One region of the Staphylococcus sp. NRL 16/872 genome, then DNA from elsewhere that is predicted to be linked to it. Evidence: predicted binding sites of a transcription regulator. Region 1 holds the regulator's gene; the other holds the start of a gene.
The links. The regulator LexA, encoded in region 1, represses DNA repair genes until DNA is damaged. The targets are predictions, from matches to a motif close to CGAACATATGTTCG.

Region 1 (9,867 bases):
TCGATATCTTCTTTATTAAATTTACCGGCTAAATGATCTTCTGCTAAGGCCATACCTACTGACATAGCTAAACCTTGGCCTAAAGGACCAGTTGTAACTTCTACGCCATCCGTATGTCTGAATTCTGGATGACCAGGTGTTTTTGAACCCCATTGTCTGAACTGTTTAAGTTCCTCTAATTCTAAACTTCCTGACACATGAAGCAGACTATAAAGTAAAGCCGAACCATGTCCTGCTGAAAGAATGAAGCGATCTCTATTAAAATAGTCTTTTGATTGTGGATTGAAGTTTAAGTGGCGTGTCCATAAAGTATAAGCCATTGGAGCTGCTCCCATAGGTAGACCTGGGTGCCCAGAATTTGCTTGTTCAATTGCATCAATACTTAGAGCACGAATAGTATCAATGGCTAATTGGTCTTTCTCGTTAAACATCTATAATACTTCCCTTCTACTAAATAATCTTTGTTATATTATAACTTAAATATATTGTTTTTGATAAGGAATTAAGCTTAGGGGTTTAGGCCTTATAATTTAGCCTTTGTGATTTTTGTTTTCTTCTTGAATTTTTTTCAATTTTTCTGGTGTTACGTCGTTTCCTTCTGGGTCTATTACTTTAGTACTTTCAATTTGTTGCTTAAATCCTTTTCTAAATGATTCTAAATAAGCTTTGCGTAATTTAGACTGTTCCTTTGCTTCAGCTTCAGTCAATCCTTGTTCTTTCTTCTTTTTAGCTAATTCATTAATTCTATCTATATTTAAATTGTCTTTAGTCAAGGCAATCACTCTCTCTTCAAATATAATATTTTTAATAATTACTTTATAAAATATAACAAAAAAATGTAGGTTAAAAAAGTTTTTGAAAAGCTATTTCTATTTTAACAAGTTACCAAAACCTTAAGTTACATATCTCATAGGATAAATATTAATACTCTTTCAACATTCTTTTTCACATTGAATACTTTCTTAAAATAAAAAGCATAAATACCTCGTCGAATTGGATGAGAAATTTATGCTTTGAAAATTTATATATATAACATCAGCCAACATTTTGAAATTTTATTGAACTAATGCGAACACTTTGTAATCTGTTTGTTCTGTATTTTCATCTTTTATGTTCTTATCGTCACTATTTAACATAGCTTTTTTAGAAATAGTATGGTCTGTAATTTCGTACGTTTGTTCCGTTTGTGAGCTATGATATAAACTAATGAAGAAAACTAGAAAAACTATGCAAGAAACCATAATTACAACAACATTGCTTATAAAATTACTAGTATATTTATTAATCATTGATTACACTCCTAGAACGTTTGTTTGTATTTATACTTTAACAGAACAGACGTTCCTAGTCAATACAAAAACGAACAAATGTTTGTTTTAAAGAAAAAATAATGCTATAATAACATTAAATAAACATAGGGAGTGCCTATATATGAGAGAATTAACAAAAAGACAAAGTGAAATATATGATTACATTAAACATGTAGTTCAAGTCAAAGGATATCCACCAAGTGTTCGTGAAATCGGAGAAGCTGTCGGTTTAGCTTCCAGTTCTACCGTTCATGGTCACTTATCAAGATTAGAAGAAAAAGGATATATTAAACGAGATCCGACTAAACCGAGAGCAATTGAAATTGTAAGTGAACAATCAAATGGTTCTATTAACATGGAAGAAACAATATATGTTCCAGTAATTGGTAAAGTTACAGCTGGCGTACCTATCACTGCTGTAGAAAATATTGAAGAATATTTTCCATTACCTGAGCATTTAACATCTACTCATAACAGTGATATCTTTATTTTAAATGTCATTGGTGAAAGTATGATTGAAGCTGGCATCTTAGATGGAGACAAAGTCATCGTTAGAAGCCAAACAATTGCAGAAAATGGAGATATAATTGTAGCAATGACTGAAGATGATGAAGCTACTGTAAAACGTTTCTATAAAGAAAAAAATCGTTATAGATTACAACCAGAAAACAGCACTATGAATCCTATATATTTAGATAACGTCACTGTTATCGGTAAAGTAATAGGTCTTTATAGAGAATTATAAGTAGCACTTGTTTTCTTAAGTTAACTATCTCTCTTATATATATATATATAAAGTAAAGAACTAGAGCTAGCTTTAAGCTAGCTCTAGTTCTTTTGTTTAACTGATTCTTTTTTGTTTAAAATATCTTTTACTTTATCAAGAATGTCTTTTTTATTTTGAGTATTAGTTGTCATAATATCAACTTCCTTATCAATAAAAAGATACCCCAAACATTGTATATTTAAACCATTATCCTGTATAATTTTCAGTCCAATATGGTTGACGATCATTATTGAAATCTACTCCAACACCTAACGTAGTAAAATTGGTGTTGAGTATATTTTTACGATGACCTAAAGAATTCATCAGCCCTTCGTGCGCAAAGATACTACTTGTTTGACCGTACGCTAAATTTTCTCCAGCTGCATCAAATGTAATACCATCTTCATGCAAACGATCAAAAGGCGAATTTCCTTGTAAATCGGTATGATCAAAGTAATTATTCTTAGCCATATCTTCACTATGTTTTCTTGCTGTATGAGAAACACTGTCTGAATAACTTAGCGTATTTAAGCCATGTTGTTTACGTTCGGCATTTACAAAATCATAATTTTGATATTCATAACTTTTTTCTAAAGTGGAAGAAGGCGCACCGTATTGTTGGGACAATCGGTTTTCCATTGCCTCACTTACTTGTAATAGTGCTGTTACACCATTATTATTATGTTTATCATAAAAGACAGTTGAATAAACATGGTCTTGATGGAAGACATCGTATTCATCATTTTTCACTTCAAAACGATATCTACCTTTAACTATTTCGTTTATCGGTTCACCCAACCGCTTTTCAACAACATCTTTAGGCGTATTATACTTTATTTTCGATTTTGACGTAATAATATTTTGATTACTATATAGTGCATTAACTTTATTATCAATATAACTTACCATGACAAAGTTATTATAATTACCATCATAATAAGTAAACCATTTTAACCCATATTCATTTGTAGACACTCGTTTAGGCTTACCTAATTGACGTTCAACTTTATTTTTCGAAGTGTTTAATTGTATATTGTTAATTGCAAATTCCTGATCTTTCGGAACTTTTAACGAATTATTTTTAACACTAGCGTCCCCATTCATCCAACTATGAACTTTTGCTTTAACGTTATTTTGTAAATGAATGAGTGGTTGGCTTTCATTAAGTGGCACTAATAGAATAACGAACAACAATAATAATGAAAATAAAAGAAACTTTTTAATAAGTCACACCTGCCACTTTAATAATTAACCTCTATCGCTATCCCCATTGAAGATTGAATTTCTTACAATCACATAATCTACTGTTGTTAATGACTTTAAATCTTTACCACCAGCATATGAAATTGAACTTTGGAGGTCTTGTTGCATTTCAACTAATGTATCTTTTAATGAACCTTTATGTTCTACAAACATTTTTTTACCTTCAACATTTTTGTGTTCACCTTTTTGAAATTCAGAAGCACTACCAAAATATTCTTTATAACGTTTACCTTCTAATTCAACAGTTTCACCTGGAGATTCTTCATGAGCTGCAAATAGTGATCCAATCATTACCATGCTTGCACCAAATCTAATAGATTTAGCAATGTCACCATGTGTTCTAATACCACCATCAGCAATAATTGGTTTGCGAGCAGCTTTACTACAAATATTTAATGCAGCTAATTGCCAACCACCTGTACCAAATCCTGTTTTAATTTTTGTAATACAAACTCTTCCAGGTCCAATACCTACTTTTGTAGCATCTGCGCCAGCATTTTCTAATTCTCTTACACCTTCAGGAGTTCCCACGTTACCTGCAATAACAAATGAATCAGGTAAATGTTTTTTAATATGTTTAATCATATTAATCACTGAATCTGAGTGTCCATGCGCTATATCAATAGTAATATATTCTGGAACTAATTCTTTTTCAGCTAATGCTTCAACAAATTGAAATTCATTTTTTTTAACACCTACAGAAATTGAAGCAAATAATCCTTTACCTTGCATTTTTTCGATAAATTGAATACGCCCCGCTTCATCAAAACGATGCATGATATAAAAATAATCATTTTCTGCAAACCATTCTGCAAGTTCTTCGTTCATAACTGTTTGCATATTTGCTGGTACAACAGGTAATTTAAAAGTCTTTGGTCCAAATTGAACCGTTGTGTCACATTCTGATCTGCTTTCTACAATACATTTATTTGGAATTAATTGGATATCTTCATAATCAAAAATTTTCATTTTATTTTATAGCCCCTATACAAATTAGTTTAACATTGAAAATACGAACAATTTACAAAACATTTACAAAAATCATTCATAATTTTCACCCTTATATACTTTACAACCTTTTAAATGTATTGTAAATGGACTAAAGTAGTACTTTTTAAAATAATTACCAACTTGATTTTTTTACACCCGGAATTTGTCCTTTATGTGCATGTTCTCTAAATGCAATACGAGACATTTCAAACTTTCTTAATACTCCTCTAGGTCTACCTGTCACTTTACATCTTCTTGTTAAACGTGTCGGTGATGAATCTCTTGGTAATTTTCTTAAAGCTTCATAATCACCTTTAGCTTTTAATTCTTTTCTTAATTCATAATATTGATTCACTAATTTTTCTCTTTTTATTTCTTTTGCAATCTTTGATTTTTTAGCCATAAATGATATCTCCTTTTATAAATCGTAATAATTACGTTTTATATATTAGCATATCTCTTATTATTTGCAAGTAAATTACAAAAGATTGAATAAAAAAACTGCTGACAAAATTTTTCTAACTTTGTCAACAGTCTTAGCTAAATAAAATATTTGAGCTTTTTAATACATTATCTTAAAATGTCGTATTTAAAAGATAAGGGATTATTTAGTCTCACGATGTAGCGTGTGTTTATTTAATCTTGGGCAATATTTCATCATTTCAATACGCTCAGGATTGTTACGTTTATTTTTAGTCGTAATATAGTTACGATCGCCACATTCTGTGCAAGCTAATGTTACATTAACGCGCATAGTTAACATCCTTTCTTGTCCAATTAGGAATTCTTACGATTTAAAATTATATCATAAGTACACATTATGCGCAATTAATATTAAAAATCTTGTTTGAAGTTTTCATATGTTTCATCTTCTGTTGTTTCTAAGTCAATATCATTAATATCAATGTCTAATGCTTTGGCAACGCCTCTACCATATTCTGGATCTGCTTTATAGCAATGACGAATATGTCTGCGTTTAACATCTTCTGTTACTCCATCCATTGCATTGGCTGTATTTTTAAAGATTCTCTCTTTAGCTGCATCTGATTGTAAACGGAATAACTTACCTGGTTGTTCGAAGTAATTATCATCATCTTGACGATAATTATATTCATAACCATCTCCATCTACAGGGAATGGTGGCTTTTTATATTCTGGTTGTGAATCATATACACCTTGATTATTTGGATAATAATGAGGACCACCACCTTGGTTACCATCAAGGAATCTCATTTGGCCATCACGACTAAATGGACATAAGTTTTCTACACCTACTCCTTTAGGTTGGTTAACCGGGATTTGCCAGTGGTTAACACCTAATCTATAACGCTGTGCGTCCCCATATGAGAATAAACGGCCTTGCAACATTTTATCAGGTGAGAAGTCTAAACCAGGTATAATGTTTGTAGGAGCAAATGCAGCCTGCTCTACTTCCATAAAGTAATTTTCAGGGTTACGATTTAATTCAAATTCCCCTACCTCAATTAAAGGATAATCTCCTTTATACCACACTTTAGTTAAGTCAAATGGATTATCGGGATGATTTTTAGCTTGTTCCTCAGTCATCACTTGGATATACATTTTCCATTTAGGATAATCTCCTCGTTCAATCGCATTATATAAATCGCGTTGAGAAGAGTCTCTGTCCATTCCTACAATTTCAGCTGCTTCATCATCTGTATAATTTTCAATACCTTGTTGAGTTCTAAAATGATATTTCACCCATACACGTTCACCTTTATCATTGTACATTGAATAAGTATGTGAACCAAATCCGTGCATGTTACGGAAACCTTTAGGCATACCTCTATCTGACATTAAGATTGTAACTTGATGTAGTGATTCTGGCACGCCTGTCCAGAAATCCCAGTTATTTTGTGGACTTCTCATATTAGTTCGTGGGTCACGTTTAACGGCACGATTTAAACTAATGAATAATTTTGGGTCTCTAAAGAAAAATACTGGTGTGTTATTACCTACTAAATCCCAGTTGCCATCTTCTGTATAAAATTTTAAAGCGAAACCGCGAATATCTCTCTCTAGGTCGGCAGCGCCTCGCTCACCTGAAACAGTTGAGAAACGTGCAAACATTTCCGTTTGTTTACCAACCTCTGAGAATATTTTTGCACTTGTATATTGCGTAATATCATTAGTTACTGTAAATGTGCCAAATGCACCTGATCCTTTAGCGTGCATACGACGTTCTGGAATAACTTCACGATCAAAGTGTGACATTTGTTCTAAATAATAAATATCTTGCATTAATAAAGGACCACGTGGACCTGCTGTCATGCTATTTTCTCTATCTGAAACTGGATGTCCGAATAAACCAGTCAATTTTTTTTCTTCTCTAGACATAGGTAAATCCCCTTTCGTTTCTTTATAATAATTATAATGTAGGAACTACTATAATTAAACCCATTTGTCTTATGACTAAAACTCAATTCACTATTTCTTAAAAAATCTGAAAATTAGGAATTTTTCGAACGAATTGTTCGAAAGTTATTGAATACTTACGCTAAAAGTTTTAAAATGATGTGTATATTTAATTTTTGGATAGGAGACAACATATGGAAGATAACAATATGAAACGTGGTCTTAATTCAAGACACATATCCATGATTGCAATTGGCGGAGCAATCGGTACAGGCCTCTTCGTAGCTACTGGTAGTGTAGTGGCTCAAGCAGGTCCTGGAGGCGCTATTTTAGCTTATTTATTAATTGGCGTCATGCTTTATTTTTTAATGTCATCAATTGGAGAACTTGCTACATTTTATCCTGTATCAGGTTCATTCAGTTCATATGCTACCCGCTTTGTAGATCCTTCTCTAGGTTTCACGATGGGTTGGCTATATTATATAATGTGGTCTTTAGTTTCAAGCGTGGACGTTATGGTTGCATCAAATGTTTTATTCTACTGGGATGTTTTTAAATTCTTCAGCCCACTCACTTGGAGTTTAATTTTTATTACTATAATATTCCTTTTAAATATTTTTACGGTTAAAGCATTCGGTGAAACTGAGTTTTGGCTTTCACTAATTAAAGTTATTACAATTATAGTATTTATAATTGTTGGTTTCTTAATGATTCTTGGCATTTTAGGTGGCCATACATATGGTTTTGAAAATTATACTAAAGGTCAAGCGCCATTTGTTGGTGGTATTTCTGGTTTCTTAGGCGTATTACTTGTGGCAGGCTTCTCTGTGGGTGGTACAGAGGTAGTAGCTGTAACTGCGGGTGAATCAGACAATCCTGAAAAAACAATGCCTAAAGCGGTTAAACAAGTATTTTGGAGAATTTTATTATTTTACGTGTTATCTATTGCTGTCATTGCAGCTATCATTCCTTATACAGACCCACTTCTGTTAAATGAAAATGAATCTGTATCACAAAGCCCTTTCACGATTGTTTTTGATAGAATTGGAATTGCTTTCGCTGCTTCTGTTATTAATGCAGTTATTTTAACTTCATTATTATCAGCGACAAATTCAGGAATGTATACTACAAGTAGAATGTTGTTCTCTTTAAGTGACGAAAAACAAGCGCCTAAATTTTTAAGCAAATTAAATAAAACAACTAAACTTCCATTACGTGCATTAGTTACAACATACTTTTTAATTGTAGCAATTATTATTATTGCTAACTTCTATTCTAATGCAGTTTTTAGTTTATTAAATATTATTGGATCATTGGTAATCATCGTTTGGGCAGCTAGTTCGTGGGCTCAAGTTCGTCTACGTAGAGCGATAAAACGACAAGGTAAAGATGTTCATACATTATTACCTTATAAATCACCTTTATATCCTTTAGGTCCAATCCTAGTATTCGCTACACTCATTTTCCTATATTTTGGTAATTCAATAGGCGATTTATTTAGTGGAAATATCGGCAAGTTCATTGTTAATATTTTACCTTTAATTGTGTTAGCAATGATATTCTTAGTTCATAAATTAATAAGAAAAACCAAATTTGTTAAATTAGATGAGATGGATATTTCTCCTCATCATTATCATAATAATTAAGATTTATAACTTAAAATTTAGTTTTAGCGAACAGTTGAGAGAGGTTCGGATATAAATAGGCATGTTCCCCCTTTTTCTCTACTGTTCGTTTTTTCATATAAACTTGTAGTACATATTTTCACGGTTTAATTTATTCTGTATAATAAGTCTTAAGATAATGACTTAGAGGTGAGAAGAATGGTTGGTCAAACAAATTTATTTGACGATGTCATTAAAAGCGAAGAGCGTTTCGTAATCGTAGTCCAATCTCTTGAGGAGAAAAACGGACAACTACTTAAACGTACTCTACGAGAGTATCCAAGTCTTAAACATGATCAAATGGAGAATTTATTCATTCATTTAAAAGATGTATTTAGCAATGAACCATTTAACGATAATCAATCTGCATACACGATTACTGTTTATACTAATTTAGATTATGCAGCAGACCAAATTTATGCTTACGTCAAACGTTATCGTGGCAAACACGACTGGACACATACGGCTAAATAATATAAAAAAGCATGAGCACTTATTAACGTTTTACTAAAGTACACTTTACTTTAGTATATATAACGTTGATATAAGTTACTCATGCTTTTTAATTTATAAGATTTCTTTTAAAGCTACAGGAATACCATTAGAATCATTATCTAATGTTACTCTATCTGCAACTTCTTTCAGTTCTTCAGTAGCATTTCCCATTGCTACAGAATATCCAACTACTTCAAACATAGATTGGTCATTTAAACTATCCCCAAAGCATACAACCTCTTCTAAAGGAATGTCTAATTTTTCACATAAAGCTTTAATAGCATTACCTTTAGAAACATCTTTAGCCATAAACTCTAGGAAAAATGGTTTACTCGTAGTGACATCAATGTTGGAGTTAAATGAACCATGTAAAGCATCTCTTGCATTCGTAATATTCTCTACATAATCTACACCCATCACTTTAGGGACATCTTCATTAATGTACTTTTTAATATCCTCTACCCTTTTCATTGGTAAACCTGTAACTTGGGATTCAATCTCTCTATATTCATGATCGCCATCGTGAATAATATGACCATCTTGATAAGTAAGCACTAGAAAGTTTTTTTCTCTACAGAAGTCTACAATTTCATCAAAGTCTTCTTTTGAAACACTTTTACTTACTTTTATTTCTTCAGTGGCTACTTTGATTGTTTTTCCACCGTTATAACTAATGATATAACTATCATGTTTGTCTAGATGTAACGCTTTAGCTACTGGCATCATTCCCTCTGTTGGTCGTCCGGAAGCCAACACTACTTTATAACCTTGGTTTTGGATATCTATTAAATATTCTTTTGTTTCAGGACTTACTTTATTATCACTATTTACTAAAGTATCATCCATATCCATAACTATCACTTTGAAATTACTCATATCTATATGGTGCTCCTTTCAAAAATCACTTGTTCTCATTTTACAATAATTTTAGGAAGGATACACAATTTGTTCAACTACACCTACTTGGTTAATCGTCGCTAATTCAGAATGACAATTGGTAATT
Region 2 (9,867 bases), 1.2 Mb from region 1:
CTACAGCGACAGTAAATACAAACTTGCCTACATTATTTAATAAATATGACAACGCAGTTAATTTATTAGATAAAAATCAACCACGTGCTAAAGAAGCATTGGCGAATTTAGCGAACTTTACGCAAAATAGATTGCCAGATATTGAAAAGGATTTAAATAAAGCAAATAAAATCTTCAAAAAATTAGATAAAGATGATGCAGTAGATAAAGTCATTGATGCTTTGAAAAATGACTTGAAAAAACAAGCAGATGTGATTGCGAATCCAATTGATAAGAAACAAGTGGACGTCTTCCCAGTTAAAGACTACGGTTCAGGCATGACGCCATTCTATACATCATTATCAATATGGGTAGGAGCATTGTTATCAGTGAGCTTATTATCCGTTGATAATAAACATGAAAGCTTGAGAGACGAATTAACTAAACGCCAAATTTATTTAGGTAAAGGCGCATTCTTTATATCAATGGGCTTACTTCAAACCTTCATTGTAGTAGTAGGTGATTTATTAATCTTGAAAGCACAAGTGGAATCACCAACCTTGTTCATACTGGTAGCACTGTTTGGATCGATCGTCTTTAATACGATAGTTTATACATGTGTATCGTTACTTGGTAACCCAGGTAAAGCAATTGCGATTATTATGTTGGTATTACAAATTGCAGGGGGCGGTGGTACATTCCCAGTAGTGACAATGCCTAAATTCTTTCAAACGATCTCGCCTTACTTACCATTTACGCATGTAATTGATTCATTACGTGAAACAGTAGGTGGTATCGTACCAGAAATTTTAATTACGAAATTGCTTATATTAGCATTATTCGGTCTTGCTTTCTTTATAGCGGGTGTCTTAGGAAAACCTATCCTAGATCCTATCATGCGTAAGGTTTCTAAACGTGTGGATGAAAGTAACGTGACTGAGTAACTTGTAGTAATTCTAAGATAGATATTTACTCATTCTGTCGTGATGCTTGCCTAGGGGAGCTGGGTCGAGCCTTGGTCTTGTAAAGCAGTTCTTAGATGAATGTTACTCATTTTGTTGCGACGCTTTCTTGCGGGAAAGGCTTAAGCCTGTAGTCTTAAGCTCTTTCTTTTCCGCCAAGAGTCGCGCAACATCATTCGTTATTCATCTTAAGAATTACTTAAACGTTATTGCACTTAGTTGTATTCTTAATTAAATTAATAACAAATTTAAACCGCCTAATGGGTAGTTGTGAAGACTACGTATTAGGCGGTTATTTTTAATTGGTTTTGTTATTTGAGTTGCTATTCTGTGTTGAGCTATTACTGTTTTGTGTTGAATTAGTCTGTGCTGAATTATTTTGTTGTGTGTTTTGTTGGCTATTTTGCTGTGTACTGTTTTGTTGTGTACTTTGTTGTTGAGATGTTGAAGGTTGGTTTGTATTTTTCTCGGTTGTTGCGCTTTCTGTGCTATTTTTTCTTGAGTTGCTTGCTTGTTCTTGTGTTTGTGTTGTTTCTTGTGTTTTATTTGCTTCAGTATTATCAGAGTTACTTTGATTTGTATAATTTTGTTGTGTATCTTGAGTTGCTGGTTCATATTGGGCATTTTCGCCATTATCTGTTGTATCATCTTGGTCTTGTGTATTTTCTTCAGTTGTACTTTCTTTTTTCTGATGCTTCTCTTTTTTCTCATGCTTTTCAGTCGGGTTGTCTTGCTTGGTATTTGAATTTTTATGTGTTGCTGCAAAAAATATTGAGAAACCTAATGCAACAATCAGTAATACGATCACTATACCTGCCAATACTTTTTTCAAAATATGGTCCTCCGTTTTTCTTTCATTTATTTTATTATAATGAAATTTCATAAAATAGATAGTATATAGCCATTTTTATAATATTACATTTTGTTTACTAAATTTCATGATAAATACATCTAAAGTACAGTGTGTGTGGATGAGCATTGTGTAATAATAAAGAGGTATTATTAATCCAATACAGAAAGAAGGACTATCATGAATAAAATAGTAAAAACTATTGCTTCAACAACTCTAGCATTTGGAACACTTTTAGGCGTTAGTGCAACGGTGTTACCAGTTCAACAAACGGCACATGCTGCAGTTAAACCACATTATTCTTATAATGGTTACATCGATAAAGATGCTAAATTTTTAACTGACAAAAACTTTGTAAACGCTGTTAAACATGACAATGTGAAATTTAGTGGAATTACACTTGCGCCAACTAAAGATACGAAAGTGGTTGAAAAGTATAATCAAAAATTTACGGGTGTAACTAAAGACGGTAAGAAAGCAAATAAAGTTCAATTTACAGTTAAAGGGGACTTAACATTAAACCAACTTAATAAAGCATACGGTAAAGATTTGAAGAAAGTCAGTGGAAACACGAATGATAAAACAAGTGGTATGTTTGAATACAGACCTGTACAAAAGGGCTTAGCTACTACATTTGTTGTAAATCATGGGCGTGTGGTAGAGGCAGATATTAGTTATGCTGGTTTCACAACTAGTAAATAATTATTATTTTGAAAAGTAAAAAATGAATAGCTAACAATAAAGAAAATGAGCATGGGACATTGTTAAGTGTCACAAGCTCATTTCACATTTTGGCAGTAGCTAACTGAATTGAAAATGCGCTTATATCAAGCTTTTTTCAATTCTAGTTATCCTTGCCTGGCGGGCGAGGCCCCAACATAGAGACTTTCGAAAAGAAAGTCTACAAACAAAGCAAGTTGGGGATACGACGAAATTATTTTGATTTCTGTCCCGCCCCCGTTTTTTCTTTAGTGATTATTCAACGTTACAAATAATGGCAAATTCAAGTTTCATGGTTTGGGAGCCATTTTCATTACTAATGGTAATACATTGATTTAACATATCAATACGACGTATATAGGCAGCGATTGAATGAATATAACCATTCCTCCAATAACTAATCATTGCGAGTTGATGTTGTGTGTATTTCTGCGTTAATTGTCGGTTTAATGTATCAAATTGATCTTCTGACAGTGAGGGCATAGTAATTTTATTCTGTTCTTCGATAAATTCACGTAAACGCTCATATTGTTCAGGCATTGTCGCAAAGGGGGCCCACTTAACCATACCGCGCCCTTGGGGGATATTAGGGTCTAAGTATTCTCTAGGAATTTTTCGATAATCTGTTTCATGTTTGTATTCTTCTGGCATCATTTTCATCACCTCATCATCATTATAGAACATAAGTTCGTATAATTGAAGAGGGTTCTTATAATATAAATAAATTTTATATATTTCATAAAATATAATGAATTATTATGTGAAAAGACAAAAATAAGGTCATAAGTTTAACAAAGGGGAAGTAAACTTATGACCGATAGCTATTACATAATATAACTTTTTGTGAAGGAGTTAATGAGGATATTACTCCTATGGGTAGTATAACACAATTTATATAAAAAGATTATTGTTTGAATTGTGAAATTTAATTTCACATAATTTTAATAAATTTATAAAACTAAGTATTTAGTCTCCATTAGATTTGTTTTTTTGATGCTATAAATATTGTGTGTAAATCACATATTTAATGTTATTTTTTATTACCGTAATGACCTACATTATGCGTATTGTGATCGATCACTTTACCAGTTGTTTTATTGACATAGATGACTGATGCACCATTGCCACCTTGTTCTGCATATACGACAGGGACGTAACCTTTAGGTAAATCGCTGTATCGTGATACATTTTTATCCACTTTAAGACCCATGCTATTTTCAATTTCTATTTTATGGCTATTGAAGTATTGTTTCGCAACACTCATTATTTCACCATTAGAAAGTTGTCGTTTTTTATCATAGTTACCAACATTGTGAGTATTGCGATCGATGATTTTACCAGTTGTCTTATTAACATAAACTGCTGCTGAACTATTAGCCCCTCTTTCTCCGTATACGACAGGAACATAACCTTTAGGTAAATCAGTAAAAAGAGAAGTGTTTTTAGCTACTTTAATACCAAAACTGTTGTCTGTTTCAATGTGACTTTGTTTAAAGTATTGTCTAACGATATTTTCGATTTGAGTATTTGATAATTGTTTTTGTGTGGCATGTGCTTCGTTTGAATGAATTGCTTCAGTTGAATATCCAACTCCTAATACAGTTCCAAGTGCAATAACAGATGACAAAGTAATTTTAGTAAATTTATGCATAGTCAAATCTCCTTTATATAATTTAAATAGTAGGTCTTTTGGAAAAGTATTACTATTTGATTACAATATTACTTTCGTTTAATTTGTGTAAAATTTGTTAATTGTTATATAAATCTAGATTTGGAATAATTGTTCATGAAATGGATAAACAATTGTATGCAAAATGATGATAACTTAGAAGTGATAGACAAGTATAAGCCATGCTAAAGGTGAGGGCTTGTCGAAAAAGTATAGGGATTGAAAGAGTTTGTCTTCAATCTCAGGGATTAGAGGAGTTTATAACCATGAAAAAAAGTAAACGTCTAGATCTCATCACAACTGTTGTGAAGCAAAATCGTTTTAAGAAAAAAGAAGATATTGCAGTTTATATCGAGCAACATTTTGGTGTGCGATATAGTGTTACGACAATTGCACGTGATTTAAAGGAATTAAAAATCTTTAAGATGCCTGTAGCAGGGCAACAATCGTTTTATAAAAAGTTAGATAACACACGTGAAACAGATGCGAAAGCTAAATTGCAGCATTACTATGAGGCTGAAATTCAAAAGATTATTATCCAAGACAGTTATTTATTAATTAAGACGTCACCAGGATTTGCACAATGTATCAATTATTTTATTGATCAAATGGAATTAAAAGAAGTGCTAGGTACGGTAGGCGGTAATGATACACTCATGGTTCTGACTGGGTCGCCTGATATGGCACACTATGTGCATTATAAATTATTTAATCATAAATATGCGAATTAATGCATAATATATATAGTAGTATTGTTAATTAATCTTCTTTATAATTATTTATGAAATGCTGATAAATGAGTATTTCTAATATTTTCATTTTCAAAAAATATCTTTAAAAATGGGAATGATTATAAATGCAAAATATTGAATAAAAAACTTTTGCAGGGTAAATAGTCATAGGTAAATGAATGAAATATGCACAGTTAATCATAAATAACGTGTAAAACTGTATATTCAATCAAAAAAGTGTATTGGATAACCAAAAAGTATGAGGTAATAGACATTTGGTATGTGAAATAAATCACATAAAAATATTTGTAAGCGCTTTATACTTTAGCTGTAGATAAATAAAGGAGGAAATGAATATGACTCAAGGACCAATTCAAGTAAACAGTGAAATCGGTAAATTAAAAACAGTATTGTTAAAACGACCTGGTAAAGAATTAGAAAATTTAGTGCCAGATCACTTAAGCGGTTTGTTATTCGATGATATTCCTTATTTAAAAGTAGCGCAAGAAGAGCATGATAAATTCGCGCAAGCGCTTAGAGATGAAGGCGTGGAAGTCGTTTATTTAGAAAAGCTTGCTGCTGAAGCTATTGCAGATAAAGCGGTACGTGAACAATTTATTGACGATATTTTAGCAGAATCTCAAAAAACGATTTTAGGCCATGAAGAAGAAATTAAAAAGTATTTTGAAACGTTCTCAGATCAAGAATTAATCGACAAAATAATGGCTGGGGTACGTAAAGAAGAAATTGAATTAGAAACAACGCATTTAGTGGAATATTTAGATGATAAATATCCATTCTACTTAGACCCTATGCCAAACTTATACTTCACTCGTGACCCTCAAGCATCTGTAGGTAGAGGAATGACAATTAACCGTATGTATTGGAGAGCACGTCGTAGAGAATCACTTTTCATCACATATATTTTAAAACATCATCCACGTTTTAAAGATGCAGATGTGCCTGTATGGTTAGATCGTAATTCACCATTCAATATTGAAGGTGGCGATGAGTTAATCTTATCTAAAGAGGCATTAGCGATTGGTATTTCTGAACGTACTTCAGCACAAGCTATCGAACGTTTAGCTCGTAACATTTTCAAAGATGAGTCTACAACATTCAAGAAAGTTATTGCGATTGAAATTCCAAATAGTCGTTCATTTATGCACTTAGATACAGTATTCACAATGATTGATTATGACAAATTTACAGTGCATTCAGCTATCTTTAAAGAAGAAAATAATATGAACATTTATACAATTGAATATGATGAAGCGAAAGATGATATTAAAATTACGCATTCAAGTAAATTACGTGAAACATTAGCAGAAGTGTTGGGTGTCGACAGCATTGAATTTATTCCTACAGGTAATGGAGACGTCATTGATGGTGCACGTGAACAATGGAACGATGGCTCAAACACATTATGCATTCGCCCAGGTGTAGTTGTAACGTACGATCGTAACTATGTATCTAACCAATTATTACGTGATAAAGGAATTAAAGTTATCGAAATCACAGGTAGTGAGTTAGTACGTGGACGTGGGGGCCCAAGATGCATGAGCCAACCATTATTTAGAGAAGATATTTAGGGAGACGACTAAATTTCCTAAATGTGAGGAGAATCTGTATGAGTGAATCAGGTGAAAATAAATTAGGTAAAACGTCACTGATTGGTTTAGTTATCGGTTCGATGATTGGTGGTGGGGCCTTCAATATTATTTCTGATATGGGAGGCCAAGCCGGTGGACTAGCGATTATCATCGGATGGATTATTACGGCAATAGGCATGATTTCCTTAGCCTTTGTCTTTCAGAATTTAACAAATGAACGTCCTGATTTAGATGGTGGGATTTACAGCTATGCACAAGCAGGATTTGGTGACTTTATCGGTTTCTCAAGTGCATGGGGTTACTGGTTTGCAGCCTTTCTTGGTAACGTAGCATATGCGACATTATTGATGTCTGCAGTAGGTAACTTCTTCCCGATTTTTAAAGGAGGGAACACGCTACCAAGTATTATCGTCGCATCGATTTTACTATGGGGCGTGCACTTCCTCATCCTTAGGGGTGTAGAGACAGCGGCGTTTATTAACAGTATTGTGACTGTCGCTAAGTTAATTCCTATCTTTTTAGTTATCGTTTGTATGCTAGTGGTCTTCAATTTTGAGACTTTTAAAGCAGGATTTTATGGCATGACAAGTGGTGGCGTAGGTGTCTTTAGTTGGGGCGACACAATGTCTCAAGTAAAAAGTACGATGCTTGTAACTGTATGGGTCTTCACTGGTATTGAAGGGGCCGTCGTCTTTTCTAGTCGTGCTAAGACGAAGAAAGACGTTGGTACAGCAACAGTTATCGGTCTTGTCTCTGTATTAGTCATTTATTTCTTAATGACTGTCTTAGCGCAAGGTGTGATCCAACAAGATCAGATTTCTAAATTAGCGAACCCTTCAATGGCTCAAGTGCTTGAACATATTGTAGGCCACTGGGGCTCAGTGCTAGTGAATATTGGCTTAATTATCTCTGTGCTTGGTGCATGGTTAGGTTGGACATTACTTGCTGGTGAGTTACCATTTATCGTCGCGAAAGATGGTCTATTTCCTAAGTGGTTTGCTAAGGAAAATAAAAACAAAGCACCGGTAAACGCACTATTGATTACAAACATTTTAGTGCAAATATTCTTAATCAGTATGCTCTTTACTGACAGCGCTTATCAATTTGCGTTCTCTTTAGCATCAAGTGCGATTTTAATACCCTACATGTTTAGTGCCTTCTATCAATTGAAATATACAATTGACCATAAAGGACACGCGACAGTAAAACAATGGACGATTGGTATTATTGCTTCAATTTATGCGATTTGGCTTGTGTATGCAGCAGGGATCGACTACTTATTATTAACAATGTTGTTGTATATTCCAGGTTTATTCGTCTATAGTTTTGTGCAACGTAATAATAAGAAACGCTTAACGAAAGTAGAGTATATTCTATTCGCTGTGATTATCATACTTGCAATCATAGGTGTTATTCGCTTAGCTATGGGCAGCGTGTCAGTATTCTAATCTAACTAAGTGTAGTGAAAATTTGAGGAGCGTAGCGTTATGACTAAACATCAATTTTCCAATAAAAATAAAGCAACTGAATTAGACCAAGCATTTAAACAATTAGCTGCATATTTGAATATACCAGTAGGCGTGATTCAATCTTATAAAGAAGAATGTTTATTACGTCATTATAATAAGGGTCAAGTATTGTATTATTCTTCGGATCAACCTACGCATGTGTATCTGTTGTTAGAGGGAAATGTTTTGCGTGAAACATTTAATGCGGAAGGTGATGTGGTACGTGCACTGTATAAGGAAGAGGTACTGCTGCCACTGACGCAACTGTTTCGCAAAGAAATGTCGAGTGAAATGTGTACCGCGCTAACGGAGTGTGATGTTATCGGTATACCGAAAGATTTATTGGAATATTTATGTAAGACGCATGAGGATATTTTTATTACACTTTTTGAAAAGTTAAATGCGGAATTACGTCTGCAAATGGAATACACGATGGCGTTAACGACGAAGTTAGCGAGGGAACGTGTTGAGAAGGTATTGTACTATTTGTGTCATTCCGTTGGGTATGATAACGAGGAGTTTTATGAGATTAAGCAAGTGATGACGATTCAACTTTTGAGTGATTTGTCTGGGATTTCACGTGAAACAACTGGGCATATCATAAGTGAGTTGAAAGAGGAAAAGATGTTGCTGAAGAACGGCAAAGATTGGCTCGTTCGGAAGTAACGTATAGATGTACTTAATAATTTCTAACGAAATTAACTACTCCTAAGTTGTTAGTAGTTCTTAGATGGTCTATCACTCATTCTGTTGTGATGCTTGCCCAGGGTACAGTTTCAGCCAGAAATGCCTCACAGATAAATCTGTGGGAATTTCTAAGGTCTTCAACTTGTACTGTTCCCTCGGGCGTCACACAACGTCATTCGTTGGCCCTCTTCAGAACTACTTACTTAAGAGTGTGAGTAGTTGTGTATATTAAACTTTTAGTCTACAAATCTCCTCACCAGTTTTCATTATTTATTTTAGGATTAATTACTTAAGTGTGTGAATACTTAGGATCATCAAGAATCAACCTAATCTTTTCATATTTTACTGCTACTAAATTATGGGAAGTATATGAGTTTATATTTATCTACCAAAACCTATATAAACTTAAATTGCTACTTTGGGCGTTAGTGTTATCACTAGCGTCTTTTTTGTTTGGGGAATTTTAAGATTATCAATAGGGGTAAAAAAGTGTAAAATGGTGATAATACTCTAGTTTATTTTGAAGGGATGAGGAGCAACATGGCGTTAATGACTATTAATTATAAATCTCCGACGATTGGGATGAATCAGTCGTTTGTGGCGATTATTCCGGAGGATGATAGCTTTTTTAATCGTTCACAATCAGCGAAGCCGTTAAAAACGTTATTATTATTACATGGTTTATCGAGTGATGCGACATCTTATACACGTTTTACTAGTATTGAGCGTTACGCTGAAGAACATCAATTGGCAGTAATTATGCCGAATGCGGACCATAGTGGGTATGCCAATATGGCGTATGGCCATAGTTATTATGATTATATTTTGGAAGTTTTCAATTATGCGCATCAAGTTTTTCCATTATCAACGAAGCGTGAAGACAATTTCATAGCGGGTCATTCAATGGGGGGTTATGGCACGATGAAATTTGCTTTGACACAGAGTGAGTTATTTTCAAAAGCAGCACCATTGTCAGCTGTGTTCGAGGCACAAGGGTTGATTGATCTTGAGTGGACAGATTTCTCACCACAAGCAATCACTGGGCAAGCTACAACGGTAAAAGGGACAGAATTAGATACATATCATTTAGTAGATGAAGCGGTTGAAAAGGGAGTCGACCTACCGCAGCTATTGATTCAATGTGGCAC

Region 2: MT340_RS01355 (YolD-like family protein) is a predicted target of LexA. The motif match lies at 3,189-3,202, and genes of this name have one in related genera.

The regions. Positions count from the first base shown of each region.
Region 1 is NZ_CP119327.1:1,512,612-1,522,478, forward strand. It holds gene tkt (transketolase) at 1-431, opposite strand, end outside; gene MT340_RS07575 (DUF896 domain-containing protein) at 531-773, opposite strand; gene sosA (DNA damage-induced cell division inhibitor SosA) at 1,056-1,289, opposite strand; gene lexA (transcriptional repressor LexA) at 1,432-2,055, shown strand; gene MT340_RS07590 (CAP domain-containing protein) at 2,284-3,300, opposite strand; gene guaC (GMP reductase) at 3,325-4,308, opposite strand; gene rpsN (30S ribosomal protein S14) at 4,463-4,732, opposite strand; gene rpmG (50S ribosomal protein L33) at 4,934-5,083, opposite strand; gene MT340_RS07610 (catalase) at 5,164-6,687, opposite strand; gene MT340_RS07615 (amino acid permease) at 6,900-8,351, shown strand; gene MT340_RS07620 (hypothetical protein) at 8,529-8,843, shown strand; gene MT340_RS07625 (Cof-type HAD-IIB family hydrolase) at 8,937-9,740, opposite strand; gene thrB (homoserine kinase) at 9,792-9,867, opposite strand, start outside.
Region 2 is NZ_CP119327.1:280,226-290,092, forward strand. It holds gene MT340_RS01340 (YhgE/Pip domain-containing protein) at 1-923, shown strand, start outside; gene MT340_RS01345 (hypothetical protein) at 1,240-1,773, opposite strand; gene isaB (immunodominant staphylococcal antigen IsaB family protein) at 1,972-2,493, shown strand; gene MT340_RS01355 (YolD-like family protein) at 2,767-3,165, opposite strand; gene MT340_RS01360 (hypothetical protein) at 3,542-4,162, opposite strand; gene MT340_RS01365 (arginine repressor) at 4,447-4,911, shown strand; gene arcA (arginine deiminase) at 5,268-6,503, shown strand; gene arcD (arginine-ornithine antiporter) at 6,542-7,972, shown strand; gene MT340_RS01380 (Crp/Fnr family transcriptional regulator) at 8,012-8,698, shown strand; gene MT340_RS01385 (alpha/beta hydrolase) at 9,260-9,867, shown strand, end outside.